Regions from separate parts of the Arthrobacter sp. Helios genome, predicted to be linked through region 2. Evidence: riboswitches for the same ligand, from Rfam matches in the RefSeq annotation. Region 2 holds a riboswitch; each other region holds the start of a gene.

Region 1 (3,201 bases), 930 kb from region 2:
ACGCTCGCCGCCCAGCTGCGGGAATCACTGGGCCGCCTGCGTTCGCTGGCACCCCGGGCGGAGATCGTCCTGACCGGCTATCCGCACCTGTTCGAGGAAGGCACGCCCGGGCCGCTCAGCCCGCAGGCCCAGGCCCTCTTCAACGAAGGAACGGATAAGCTCAACGCGGTCCTGGCCGCGCAGCTGGGACGGGGCTCGACCTTTGTGGACGTGGTGGACGAGTTCTCCGGGCACGGAGTGGGATCGCCCGAACCGTGGATCATCTTCGATGGCGGGCCGTTTGACCTCCATCCGAACGCCACCGGCTACCGCGACGGCTATCTGGCCGCGTTCACAGCGGATGTGGAGCTGCCCTCACACGGCGGCTGCCGCGGCAGGAGCTGACGGCGGCCACGTCCTGACCGAGGGTTGCCCGGTCCCAAGCCTGCCTGGCCCCAAAGCACGACGGCGGCGCCCGCCACACGCGGGCACCGCCGTCGTCCTGGGTGCTCCAGAGCTACTTCATGTGCGGAACAACCACGGCGCGCCCGCTGAGCTCGCCTGCCTCCAGCTTCCGGTACGCCTCCAGCGCGTTGTCCATGCTGTAGAGCTCCACCTCGGGCTTGATCTGACCGGCGCGGTACATGGCCACCACTTCGTGCAGGTCCTCAATGGTGCCCCAGTAGGTGTTGGTCGTGGTGGACTCGTACGGGGTGGTGAAGAAGCTCCACTCATACGTCCCGCCGGCGATGCCAACCACAGTGAACCGGGACTGCGGTGCCATCGATGCGGCTGCAGTCTTGATGGTCGGACCCACCCCGACGAAGTCGAACGCAGCATCCACACCGCGTCCGCCGGTGATCTCCCGGATGCGTTCCACCTGGCCCTCGCCGCCGGGAACCACGATGGCGCCGGCAGCTTCGGCCTTCCGCATGGCCTCTTCCTTCATATCGGTGGCAATCACCGTGGCGCCGGTGAGTGCCTTGAGGATCTGCACCGCCATCTGTCCCAGCCCGCCAAGGCCGACGACCAGGGCGTATTTGCCGCCCCCGGCCAGGTTCGGCAGGGAGTTCTTGATGGCGTGGTACGGCGTCAGGGCCGCATCGGAAAGCGGTGCCGCGGCGACAGGATCGGCGTCGCCCAGCGGGACCAGGTTCCGGACCGGAACCACCAGGTATTCGGCCATACCGCCGTCGCGGCCCAGTCCCATGCCCAGGTAGGGCATCTCGGCGGCGTTCTCGCAGTAGGTGTCCTGCCCGCGGGAGCAGGCCTTGCAGTGCCCGCAGCCTACCGGCCCGTAGACCAGGTACGCGCCGCCGACCTCCACGCCGCTGACGCCTTCGCCAAGCTCTTCGATCCAGCCGGAGTTCTCATGGCCCAGGACGAAGGCGGGAGGGATCGAGCCCGGCGAGCCTTCGGCGAAGTCCTTATAGAGCGCGACGTCGGAATGGCAGGCACCGGCGCCCGCCACCTTCAGCAGGACCTCGCCAGGGCCCGGCTTCGGCTTTTCGACCTCCGTCAGGGACGGGAAGGTCTGCCACTTCTCAAATACAACTGCACGCATAATGCCTTCTTCTTTGAATCGGTGCGGCGGAGTTTACCCGCCTCCTCCACCATATATGCTTTTACATCTACTTGGCCCGGCGGGAGCGGGGGTTCCGCCACAGGGGCCGGGTGCGCTACTGTTTGCAGTACTTCACGAGATGCGGCCTCCGCGTTCGGCACCGCCGGGCAAGGAACAGCTCCGACTGGCCTCACACCAACCCCATTGTTCGGCGGGTGGTTCGGATGACGAAGCGGTCTGCGCTAACCGGTGCGGACAAGGACAACTCCCCGAAGGACAAACACTGTGACCTACTCCAGTGACTCCCCCATCAGCAGCATCGCTTCCTCGCGCCCGGCCCAGGTACTTCCGTCCCTGCCGGCCGCAGCACTGGCCGAATACGACGACTGGGTCGAGGTGGAAGTCCACGCCGACCCCGGACTCGACGTTATTGCCCTGGTCATTGACGGCACCCAGCAGCTGATGTGGCACCAGGACACGGCACGGGTGGCGCTGGCTCTGGTGTCCGCCGTCGACACCGCTCAGTGGTGCCCCCGGCACTCAACGCTGCTGGTCCCCGGCGGCTTCAACAGTCCCGCGGGCAGCTCTTTTTTCCACTTAGCCGCTACGGAACGGCTGGCCCTGTGCCGGGAGAACCCGGCTGAGGCCAGGCTCCCCCTTCCGCAGTAGCGGCTTCACCCCAGCAGCCGGGCCCGAAGCCGGTCCAGCGTCAGGCTGTCTGCTCCGGCCCGGAGCAGGAAATCCCGGGCGTCCAGGTTCTCCGCCACGGCCAGCAGCTCCTGCTGCGCGGCTGCGATCCGTTGCGCGAGTTCAGTGTCGTTCAAGGGGCGCTCCCGCGGCTGCGTCTGGCGCCGGTGCCATTCATTGATTCCGGCGGCTGCGGCCGCATAGTCCGCGGCGGCCGCTTCCGGTGCTGCGCCGGCGAGCTGCAGCAGGAGCAGGGCGACCAGGCCCGTGCGGTCCCGCCCGGCGGAACAGTGAATGACAACCCCGCCGGGCGGGGCATCCGCGATGGCCTGGGCGACCGCTGCGAATTTCTCCGGCCACCGGGCAAGGTTCGCAGGATAAAAGCGCGGGGAGTTCATGTACGGTCCGGTGAGTGCGGTGAACTCCGGATCGGCGGTTTCCTGGGTGGGCCGGTTCAGGACGGCGATTCCCTGGACGGCCGACGGCGGCAGCAGCGGGTCGGTGTCCCGCCTGCCGATTTCGGTTTCGTTCCGCAGGTCCACGACGGTGCGGACACCGGCGTCGTAGGCCTGTTGCCAGCCCCGCCCGGTGAGCCACTCGGAGCGCCCCATCCGGAAGAGCCTGCCCGGCAGGATACTGCGGCCGCCGGCCACGGGGATGCCCCCGAGGTCCCGGGCGTTGACGGCGCCCTCCCAGGCCACAGTCCGGTTGCTGGCAGCGTCCATGGCTCCAGCGTAGGCGCTGCCGGATTCACTGCCGAAACTGGTGCGGTTGAGGCAGCCAGGGGGGAGGGTCAGCTCCAGTCGAAAAAGCCCTTGCCGGTCTTGCGTCCGAGCTCGCCACGGGCCACCTTGTCCCGCAGGATCTGCGGCGGCTCGAAGCGCGGGCCGAGGGTGGAGGCCAGGTACTCGGCGATGCCGAGCCGGACGTCCAGGCCTACAATGTCCGTGGTCTTCAGCGGGCCGGTCGGG
Region 2 (3,201 bases):
GCTGCATCCGTGCCATCTAGACCCGTGCCGTTTCGTTTCGGACCTGGTCACTCCGGAACTGCGGAGCATTCTCTTCTTCATCCGGGCTGACCGCTGCGCGGGTGGGATCCCATTTGATCACCGAGCAAACGATGCAGGCGATCAGCGGTACGGCGGAAAGGATCAGGAAGGTGGGTCCGAGGCCAAGGTCCTGCTTGAGGATGGGGAAGACGAGCAGGCCCAGAGCCGCTCCGGTGCTGCCAAGCGCCCCGATAACACCGTTGGCTCCCGCTCGCAGTTCGCTGCGGAAGGACAGGGTGGAGATGCTCTTGCCGTTGGCGCCGGGCCCGCCGGAGTGGAACAGGATGAACAGGGACGGGATCAGGAAGGCCAGGAAGATCGGCAGGCTCTCGTAGAAGGCTCCCAGTATCACCAGCATGATGAAGACGGCGCCGAAGCCGACTGCTGAGGCCTTGCGCAGGCCGATTTTCCTGCCGATCATCGGCGAAAGGAAGCCGCCGACGATACCAAATAGGTTGAAGACAAGCGCGCCCAATGTGGCCACCACGAAGTCTTCACCGAACAGGGTGAGGCTAATAATCGGCAGGTACCAGCCGACGGCGAAATACTGGATGGACTGCCCCATCTGGATGGTGGCAGCGAGGATCGTCCGTGGAAGGTAGATTCCACGGAAAATCAGCGCGATGTTGGCGAAACCCTTTGTCGCCTGGTTCAGGATCGGGGAGCGGTCTTCGACGGGCGCTGCAGTGAAAGGCTCACCATAAATCTTCGTCATGGAGGCGGCCGCCTTTTCAAGCAGGCCCTTCCGGGCTGCCCAGGTGGGGCTTTCGACCATAAAAGCGAGCTGGGCGACAAAGAGGGCCAGGGCCACGATGCCCGCTGAGCCGACGGCGTAGCGCCAGATCGATTCTCCGACACCCATGTTGTAGAACAGGATGGCCAGAATCAGGTTGGAGCTCACCGCGGTGTACCAGATGCCCTGCCAGGTGTTCAGGCGGCTCTTGAACCGGGCGGGGGTAAATTCTGCCAACAGGGCCATGGCGATCGCAAAGTCGATGCCGTAGGCGGCACCCACGAAGAAGCGTCCCACCAGCACCAGCTCGAAAGCGGGTGCAAAGGCGGCCAGGCCGGCGCCGATCAGCGCCAGGAACTTAGCGAAAACCAGTGGAGGAATGCGGCCCCAGCGGTCCGCCATCCAACCGCCAATCGGATTGAACACGATGGCGACCCAGGATGCGAGGGACGTCAGGATGGCAACCTGGGTGGCGCTCAGCTCCAGGTCCCTGGTCATGGGTCCAAGGCCGGCGCTCAGCGCAGAGTTGGAAAAGGCGTCTAGGAACAGGCCGCCCAGCGCGAGCCACCAAATGACCCCGGCCCGGCCCGCTATCTTGGGGCGGGCGTCAATGTAAGAAACTACGTCGTGCACGCCGCGGAGTGTAAAACTCGACATTATGGCCGACCTCTCTGTCGGGATTGCTCCTGTCAGAGACCACGGCCCAATAGAAACGCAAAAAGGGCAAGAAAAGACCTCCAACAGGAAGTCTCTATTCTTGCCCTGATAAATGTGATCTTAGACGCATAATGCCGTTTGTGGCAATACCCAGCCAGCGCTCTTTCCGAACCCGGGCATTACGCCGCGTGACACCCCGCAGCTTGCGCGCCACCGGGGGCGGTGTTCCATACTGGGCGGGCAGGATCATGAGTCCCAACGCGAAGCTCTGGCTGGTTGGGCGGCAACCCTCTCCCGTGGCGGGGTGCCCCAGATGACGATCCGGTCGCAGGCGCATCAGCCTGCGGCAAGTACGGCGCTCCTTCGACGGTGCGTCAAACCGGAAAAGGACTTCCATGGCCAATTCGCCCGCACCCCGACAGATCCGCTTCAACGCCTTCGACATGAACTGCGTGGGCCACCAGTCGCCCGGCCTGTGGCGCCACCCCGAGGACCAGTCCTCCCGGTACAACGACATCCGCTACTGGACCGAGCTGGCCAAGACCTGCGAACGCGGGCTTTTCGACGGCATTTTCATCGCCGACGTGCTGGGCACCTACGACGTTTACGGTTCCTCCAACGAGGCCACGCTGCGCCAGGGCACCCAGGTGCCGGTCAACGATCCGCTGCTGCTGGTCTCCGCCATGGCCCTGGTCACCGAGAACCTGGGCTTCGGCGTCACCGCCGGCACCGCGTACGAACACCCGTACCCGTTTGCCCGCCGGCTCTCCACCCTGGACCACATTACGAACGGCCGGGTCGGGTGGAACGTGGTCACCGGCTACCTGCCCTCCGCCGCACGGAACATGGGCCAGGAAGACCAGCTGGAGCACGACGAGCGGTACAACCACGCCGACGAATACCTGGAAGTGGTCTACAAGCTGCTCGAAGGCTCCTGGGAAGACGACGCCGTGGTCCGGGACCGCGAAACGGGTGTCTTCACCGACCCCTCCAAGGTCCATGACATCAACCATGAGGGCAAGTACTTCAAGGTCCCCGGCATCCACATTTCCGAGCCCTCCCCGCAGCGGACCCCGGTGATCTTCCAGGCCGGCGCCTCGCCGCGCGGCATCGCGTTCGCGGCCGAGAACGCCGAGGCTGTGTTCGTGGGAGCCCCGACCGTGGAGAAGCTGAAGGCCACCGTCACCAAGATCCGCGACGCCGCCGAAGCGGCCGGCCGGGACCGCTACTCGATCCGGATCTACACGCTGCTGACAATCATCACGGCCGCGACCGCCGAGGAAGCCGAAGCCAAGCACCAGGACTACCAGCGCTACACCAGCGACGAGGGCGCACTCGCCCTGATGTCCGGGTGGATGGGGGTGGACCTCTCCACCTACAACCTGGATGAACCGCTGGGCAACGTGGAGTCCAACGCCATCCAGTCCGCCGCCGCGAACTTCCAGAAGGTGAAGGACGACGGCGAGCCCTGGACCGTGCGGGACATCGCCGAATCCGCCGGGATCGGCGGGCTGGGCCCGCGGCTGGTGGGTTCCGGTGCCGAAGTCGCCGAGGAGCTGATCCGCTGGGTCGAGGAAACCGACGTCGACGGTTTTAACCTGGCCTACGCCGTCACCCCCGGGACGTTCGAGGATGTGGTGGAGTTCGTTGTGCCGGAGCTGCAGCAGCGCGGCGCCTACCCCTCCGGGTACGCGCCCGGAACGCTGCGGAACAAACTCTTCGGCGCCGGCGACAAACTGCCCGAAACCCAC
Region 3 (3,201 bases), 1.9 Mb from region 2:
GGGCGCTGGCGCGCACCGCCGTCGGCGTCCCGCTCCCCCGAACCGCCGCTGTCCTCGGGGTCCAGGTCCTCATCGCTGCTGAACAAGTCACTCACATCCCAAGGCTACCCGCGCGCTCTCCCTCTCCGCGGACCAGCGGTCCCCGGCGGATGGAGTCCCAGACTGCCAGCGGAGTTCAGGGACTGGAAGGAAACCCGGCGGGCTAGAGGGAAACTGAACCGTCGATGCAGGTTACGGACTCTCCGCCCACCCAGATGCGGCCCTCCCGCATAAAGACCCGGACCAGGCCGGAACGGTGCACTGCGGTGCCCTGCGTGACCGTGTAGCGTTCCCCGGCCAGGCCTTCACCGATCAGCCACTGGGCCAGGCCGGCATTCAGGCTGCCGGTGACCGGGTCCTCGGATACGCCCAGGCCGGGGGCGAAGGCGCGCACCTCGAAGTCGGTTTCAGCGGTTTCGGGCTGCGGGCCGATCACGCCGACCCGAAGGTTGCCGAGCGCGGCGTGGTCCGGGCGCAGCGAAAGCACTGTCTCCGCGTCGGGCAGCAGCAGCCCCAGCCACCCCGGCCCGTTGTCCACCCACTGGTGGCCGTCCACCTGGTTCGGGGTGAGCCCCAGAGCAGCGGTGACCCGGGCAAGGATGTCCTCCTCCACGGGACCGGTCCGGATGAGCCTTGGCGCGGCGAACGCGGCCAGCCCGGCATTGACCCGCAGCGGCACCAGGCCGATTCCGCACTCCTGGATCACCAGCCCCGGCCGTACCGGGGTGTTCCCGGCCTCGGTCCACGCATGGCAGGTGCCGAGTGTTGGATGGCCCGCGAACGGAATCTCTCCCCCTGGCGTGAAGATCCGGACCCGGTAGTCGGCTTCCTCCTGCGTGGCCGGGAGCACGAACGTCGTCTCCGAGAGATTTGTCCAGCGCGCGAACTGGAGCATGGCTTCATCGTCCAGGCCGTCCCCGTCCAGCACCACCGCCAGCGGATTGCCCTGAAAGGGGCGGCTGCCAAAGACGTCTACCTGCTTGAACCAGCGTTGTCTCATGCGGACACTTTAGTGGCTCCCCCGGCAGCAGGCTGGCAGCCCGGCGGTTACGAAGTGTTGCGGATCCGCCACTGCGTGTGACACGGGTTTGCGCCCGCCCCTGCCCCGCCCCTAGATTGATGGGCAGAATCAAGAGTTCCAGCCACAGGCCCTGGCCGGTTGGACGGCAACCCTCTCGCCATAGCGGGGTGCTCCAGGTGACGATTCGGCCGTCCCGGTGGATCTCCCGGTGCGGCAAGTACAGCGTCCCCGTGCTGCCTTCCGGGCAGCGGGCGCATCAGGCAGAGGAAGTCCCATGGCCCTTGAAACCGATCTGCAGCCCACTGCCCTCCGCCGCGCGTTTGGCCGTTTCCCATCCGGAATCGCGGCCCTGTGCGCCGAAATTGACGGCGTACCGCAGGGCATCGTCGCGTCGTCCTTCACCGTGGGGGTCTCCATGGAGCCGCCGCTGGTCATGTTCGCGGTCCAGAACACCTCGCGGACCTGGCCGGTGCTGCGCTCCGCGCAGCGGATCGGCGTGTCCGTCCTCGGGACAGGGCACGACGGCGTCTGCCGCCAGATTGCCTCCCGCGACGGCGACCGGTTCGCCGGCCTCGAACTGCACGAAGCTGAGGGCGCGCTGTTCCTGGACGAAGCTGCCCTGTGGCTCGACTGCTCGATCGAAAATGAGGTACCGGCCGGAGACCACGCTGTGGTGCTTCTACGGGTCCACGGCTACTCCACCCATGAGGACGCCCATGAACCGCTGGTATTCCACGGCTCAGCGTTCCGTAACCTGGCGGTTCCTGAGTTCGCCTGACCGGGACAGGCAACCGCCGGATTCTGTAGCAGCCGGACTCAGTACCAAGGAAAAGGGTGCACACCCCGGGCTGAATTGCCCCGGGGTGTGCACCCTTTCGGTGCTAAATCCCTGCTGCTAAATCCCTCCTGCTGAGCTACGCGTCCAGTCCAAGGCTGAACAGCGTCGCGATGCTGCCGGCTTTCAGGCTGGCCATCCCCGGGTTGGCGGATGTTGTGAGCCCGGTCCAGATCTGGTTCGCTCCGGCGTTCTTCGAATACATCCCCACGATTCCCTCGTCCCGGTAGAAGTCGAGGTAGCTCGAAACCGCGCTCTTGAGATGTCCGTCTGCCTCGGGGAGCCACTCCTGATTAGCTTCGGCAGCAGAGCAGGCAGCGACCTTGGCCGGGGTGCCGGGCACCAGGCACATATCGGGCCGTGCTTCGCTGTGGATCGCCCCGCGGGTATCCATAAACCAGCGCTGGACCGCAGTGTCAGCGCACAGTGCCTTGTTTTTAGGGACGGTAACGCTGAGGTCCCCGCCCAACACCAGGCAGTGCCCGTTGTTGACAAGCAGCCGGCCTCCGGTCGGCAGTATCCGGGTGGAATTTTCCGTGAAGCCGTTTGAGGACATCAGGGCGGCGAGTTCCGCCGTGGTTGCCGCGTCCTTCGCATCGAGCTTTGCCTGATTGTCCTGGATAAACGTGTCGATCACGGCAGTGGCGAAATTCAGTCCGGAGAGCGTGGCGATGCTGCTGGCCTTCAGCGTTGCCATTCCCGGGTTCTGCGATGCGGCCAGGCCCTGCCAGATCTGGTTGGCCCCGGACGTCCGGCCGTACATGCCGGCGATTCCCTGGTGCCGGTGGAAGTCGAGGTAGTTGGACACCGCACTCTTCAGGTGTCCGTCGGCCTCGGCGATCCACACCTGGGACGCTGCGGTCGTGGCGCACGCCGCCATCTTCACCGGCGTACCGGGAACCAGGCACAGGTCCGGACGCTCTTCGCTGTGAACCGCCCCGCGTGCGTCCATCACCCAGCGCTGGGCGGCGGTGTCTGCGCACAGGGTTTTGTCCTGCGGGACTGTGACGCCGAGGTCCGCGCCCAGCACCAGGCAATGTCCGCCGTCAACAAGCAGCCGGCCACCGGCAGGAAGGACCTGCGTGGGACTCTCCACCAGTCCGAGGGAAGACATCAGGGTGAACAGCTCCGCTGTGGCGGCCGGGTCCTGTGCGTCGAGCTTTGCCTGATTGCGCTGGATGAAGGCATCGACCGAGGCAGCTGCGGCGGACTGCTTCTGGACAGCTGCTGCCACACCCTGGGCCACCGGCGTGAGGCCGCTCAGATCGTCTTTCCAGCTCTCCAGCAAGATCATGCCGTCCGTGTC
Region 4 (3,201 bases), 1.2 Mb from region 2:
CGTTTGCCACGTGGGAGTGCAGTTCCAGTGCGTCGACAAAACGCTTTCCGGCTTCCACTCCCCCGGCGATCTCGAAGGAGACGATGGCGCCGGTGCCGCGGGGTCCGTACTTGCGTCCGCGTTCGTACCACGGGCTGGACTCAAGGCCTGCGTACGCAACCGAAACGACGTCGTCGTGCCCAACAAGCCACTGTGCGACGGCGGCGGCGTTGCTGACGTGCCGTTCCACCCGCAGGCTCAGGGTCTCGAGGCCCTGCCCGATGAGGAAGGCATTGAACGGCGAGACGGCCGAACCCAGGTCGCGGAGCAGCTGGACCCGCGCCTTCAGGATGTAGGCCAGGTTTGCGCCCAGCACGCCGTCCGCGCCGAGGTCCCGTGCGTACACCAGGCCGTTGTAGCTCTCGTCAGGGGTGTTGAAGCCGGGGAACTTCTCCGGGTCGGCCCCGAAGTCGAAGTTGCCCGAGTCCACAATGACCCCGGCGATCGCTGTGCCGTGTCCGCCGAGGTACTTGGTGGCCGAATGCACCACGATGTCCGCGCCCCACTCGATGGGACGGATCAGGTACGGCGTGGAGAGGGTGTTGTCCACGATCAGTGGGACGCCGGCGTCGTGCGCAACGGCGGAGATCCCTTCCAGATCCAGGACATCCTGGCGCGGGTTGGAGACGACTTCGCCGAAGAACGCCTTGGTGTTCGGCTGGACGGCGGCACGCCACTGCTCCAGGTTGTCCGGGTCAGCCACGAAGGTGACGTCAATGCCGAACTTTTTCAGGGTGTGCTTGAACAGGTTGTACGTTCCCCCGTACAGGCTGGGACTTGCCACAATGTGGTCCCCGGCCTCGGCGACGTTCAGGATGGCGTACGTTTCGGCGGCCTGGCCGGAAGCCAGCAGCAGTGCCCCCAGACCGCCTTCCAGCGACGCGATCCGGTTCTCCACCGCTTCCTGCGTCGGGTTCCCGATCCGTGTGTAGATCGGAGCCAGCTCGGCCAGGGCGAAGCGGTTTGCCGCTGCTTCCGCGCTGGGGAACACGAAGGACGAGGTCTGGTAGATAGGCAGGGCGCGGGCGCCGGTTGCGGCGTCAGGCTCCTGACCTGCGTGGATCTGGCGGGTTTCGAACGACCAATTGGCAGACATTTTGCTCCCTTTATGACCAGGGGCCCCACAGGAAGCGATGCCGGAGGAAGTCCGGAAACGAGACGTGTGGCCCGCGCTTGCCGTGACACCCTTTTGGTGTCCGGCCAGGTCTTCACCCGGGGCACCCCACCGCGGTTGGAGGGTTGCCGGCCAGCAAGCCGGGGCTATCTGCTGGCACTCATGACCTGTACCCATAGAACCAACGGACGCCCAGTTGCGCAACCCATATGACGCAGCGTGAAATCTGCGTCTTCATGTAATGCAGCACGGTTTTAGTGAGCTTAGGGTTGCCTTAGTCGAGACACAGGTCACAACGTGTCAAGATGTTCGCATGCGCCTGGATCACGTCTCTTATGCCTGCGAATCCGACGGCCTGCTGGCCACCACGGAACGCATTGCTGCTGCCCTTGGAACCGAGTACGTCAAGGGTGGCGTCCACCCCCGTTTCGGCACCCGCAATATGATCCTGCCCCTGGCGAACCACCAGTACATCGAGGTGGTGGAAGTCCTCAACCACCCCGCGTCCGACAAGGCTCCTTTCGGCCAGGCCGTCCGTGCCCGGTCCGAAGCAGGCGGAGGCTGGATGGGCTGGTGCGTCGAGGTTGATGACCTGGCTCCCTTCGAGGAACGACTGGGCCGGTCCTCGGTTCCGGGAAACCGGAAATTCCCCGACGGCCAGGAACTGACCTGGCGGCAGATCGGCATCAACGGCCTGATCGCTGATCCGCAGGTCCCGTACATGCTGCGCTGGGACGAGGACAAGGCAGATCTGCACCCGTCCCGTGCCCTCAACGGAACAGTGTCTCTGGACTCCCTGACCATTGCCGGTTCTGCCGCGCGGGTCACCGAGTGGCTGGGCATGCCCGTCGAGGAACCGCTGGAATCCGTGGACGTCACCTGGGTTTCCCCCAAGGGCACCCCCGGCATTATGTCCGTGACCTTCGGAACGCCTTCGGGGCTTGTGGAGATCTAAAGCCGTTAACCCGGATATCTCTCGGCCTAGGGACTCCCCTGCCACATGGGGACAATCCTGCGCAGCGTTCCCCTCCACTTCTGGACTTTCCTGCCGCCTCGGGATTTCCCTGCCACGTTGGGACAATCCTGCGCGGCGGCACGCCAGGAAAGTCCCAAACCGGGAGGATTGTCCCAGTTTGCAGGGTTCTCGCGAGTGCACGCCCTTCGCGGGGTTTCATGATCAGAGGGCTCGGCCCAACTGCGGGCAACGTGTCCCTGTGTTTTGGGACTTCCCGGCCACACTGTGACTGCTCGCGCGGGCGTTTCCCTCCGTTTAGGGAAATCCCATCCACTCCGTGCACCCTCTCCCTCCGTTTTGGGAAAACCCATCCACTCCGTGCACCCTTTCCCTCCGTTTTGGGAAAACCCATCCACTCCGTGCACCCTTTCCCTCCATGTGGGGAAAATCCTGCCGCTTTGAGACATAGTTTCCCTCCGTTTTGGGAAAATTCAGCCGTTATGGGGTTTCCCTCCGGTGCGCTCAGGCAGGGAAATCCCGGATTGGTCGATTTCCCCAAACCGTAGGGTTATCCACAGACGAGGACCCCGGCCCCCGGGCAAGACTGTGAGGGGCCAAGATGGGACGATGCAGCCAGCCCTTCTCTTCTCGTCGGACGCAGACCGGGACGGTCCCGGGCGCCGCTCCCTCGCCAGCCGATGTCGCAGCGGGGAGCTCCTCCGGCTGAGGCCCGGCGTCTACATCTCCAGTGCCCAGTGGGAAGATCTCCCCCGTTGGGAACGCGAAATCACGATGCTGGCGGCAGCTGCGGAACAAGGCCGGAATCCACGGGTCTTGGTCCAGGAATCAGCTGCGATCGCTTGGGGAATTCCCACCATCGGCTCTTCCACCGAGATCATGGTGCTGGCCTCGGCCCCATCGCATGCACGGCGTCGAGGAGGAATCCGCTGGGCCGAACGGCAACTGCTTGAGCCGCTCTCCGAGACCTCAGGGTTTGCTGTCACATCGCGGGGGCAGACCGTTCTTGATATGGCCGCCTATCTGCCCTTTGAGCGCGCGGTTCCGGCCATGGACCACGTACTGCGGCCGGATC

The links. Region 2 has a riboswitch for S-adenosylmethionine ahead of ArtHe_RS15895 (LLM class flavin-dependent oxidoreductase). Riboswitches for the same ligand answer to the same signal wherever they lie in the genome.
Region 1: it holds a riboswitch for S-adenosylmethionine, as region 2 does, so the genes downstream of both, ArtHe_RS11425 (hypothetical protein) here and ArtHe_RS15895 (LLM class flavin-dependent oxidoreductase) in region 2, are expected to answer to the same signal.
Region 3: it holds a riboswitch for S-adenosylmethionine, as region 2 does, so the genes downstream of both, ArtHe_RS06880 (flavin reductase family protein) here and ArtHe_RS15895 (LLM class flavin-dependent oxidoreductase) in region 2, are expected to answer to the same signal.
Region 4: it holds a riboswitch for S-adenosylmethionine, as region 2 does, so the genes downstream of both, ArtHe_RS03130 (bifunctional o-acetylhomoserine/o-acetylserine sulfhydrylase) here and ArtHe_RS15895 (LLM class flavin-dependent oxidoreductase) in region 2, are expected to answer to the same signal.

What each region holds. Positions count from the first base shown of each region.
Region 1 covers NZ_CP095402.1:2,528,096-2,531,296, forward strand. Annotated here, with positions in the region: gene ArtHe_RS11415 (SGNH/GDSL hydrolase family protein) at 1-384, shown strand, start outside; gene ArtHe_RS11420 (NAD(P)-dependent alcohol dehydrogenase) at 497-1,543, opposite strand; SAM riboswitch class IV at 1,674-1,811, shown strand; gene ArtHe_RS11425 (hypothetical protein) at 1,829-2,212, shown strand; gene ArtHe_RS11430 (tyrosine-protein phosphatase) at 2,218-2,955, opposite strand; gene ArtHe_RS11435 (3-hydroxyacyl-CoA dehydrogenase family protein) at 3,024-3,201, opposite strand, start outside.
Region 2 covers NZ_CP095402.1:3,462,605-3,465,805, forward strand. Annotated here, with positions in the region: gene ArtHe_RS15885 (FGGY family carbohydrate kinase) at 1-7, opposite strand, end outside; gene ArtHe_RS15890 (MFS transporter) at 17-1,450, opposite strand; SAM riboswitch class IV at 1,695-1,809, shown strand; gene ArtHe_RS15895 (LLM class flavin-dependent oxidoreductase) at 1,846-3,201, shown strand, end outside.
Region 3 covers NZ_CP095402.1:1,546,883-1,550,083, forward strand. Annotated here, with positions in the region: gene ArtHe_RS06870 (replication-associated recombination protein A) at 1-65, opposite strand, end outside; gene ArtHe_RS06875 (PhzF family phenazine biosynthesis protein) at 203-1,039, opposite strand; SAM riboswitch class IV at 1,167-1,286, shown strand; gene ArtHe_RS06880 (flavin reductase family protein) at 1,335-1,838, shown strand; gene ArtHe_RS06885 (M66 family metalloprotease) at 1,975-3,201, opposite strand, start outside.
Region 4 covers NZ_CP095402.1:726,689-729,889, reverse strand. Annotated here, with positions in the region: gene ArtHe_RS03130 (bifunctional o-acetylhomoserine/o-acetylserine sulfhydrylase) at 1-1,135, opposite strand, end outside; SAM riboswitch class IV at 1,204-1,321, opposite strand; gene ArtHe_RS03125 (VOC family protein) at 1,467-2,108, shown strand; gene ArtHe_RS03120 (hypothetical protein) at 2,943-3,201, shown strand, end outside.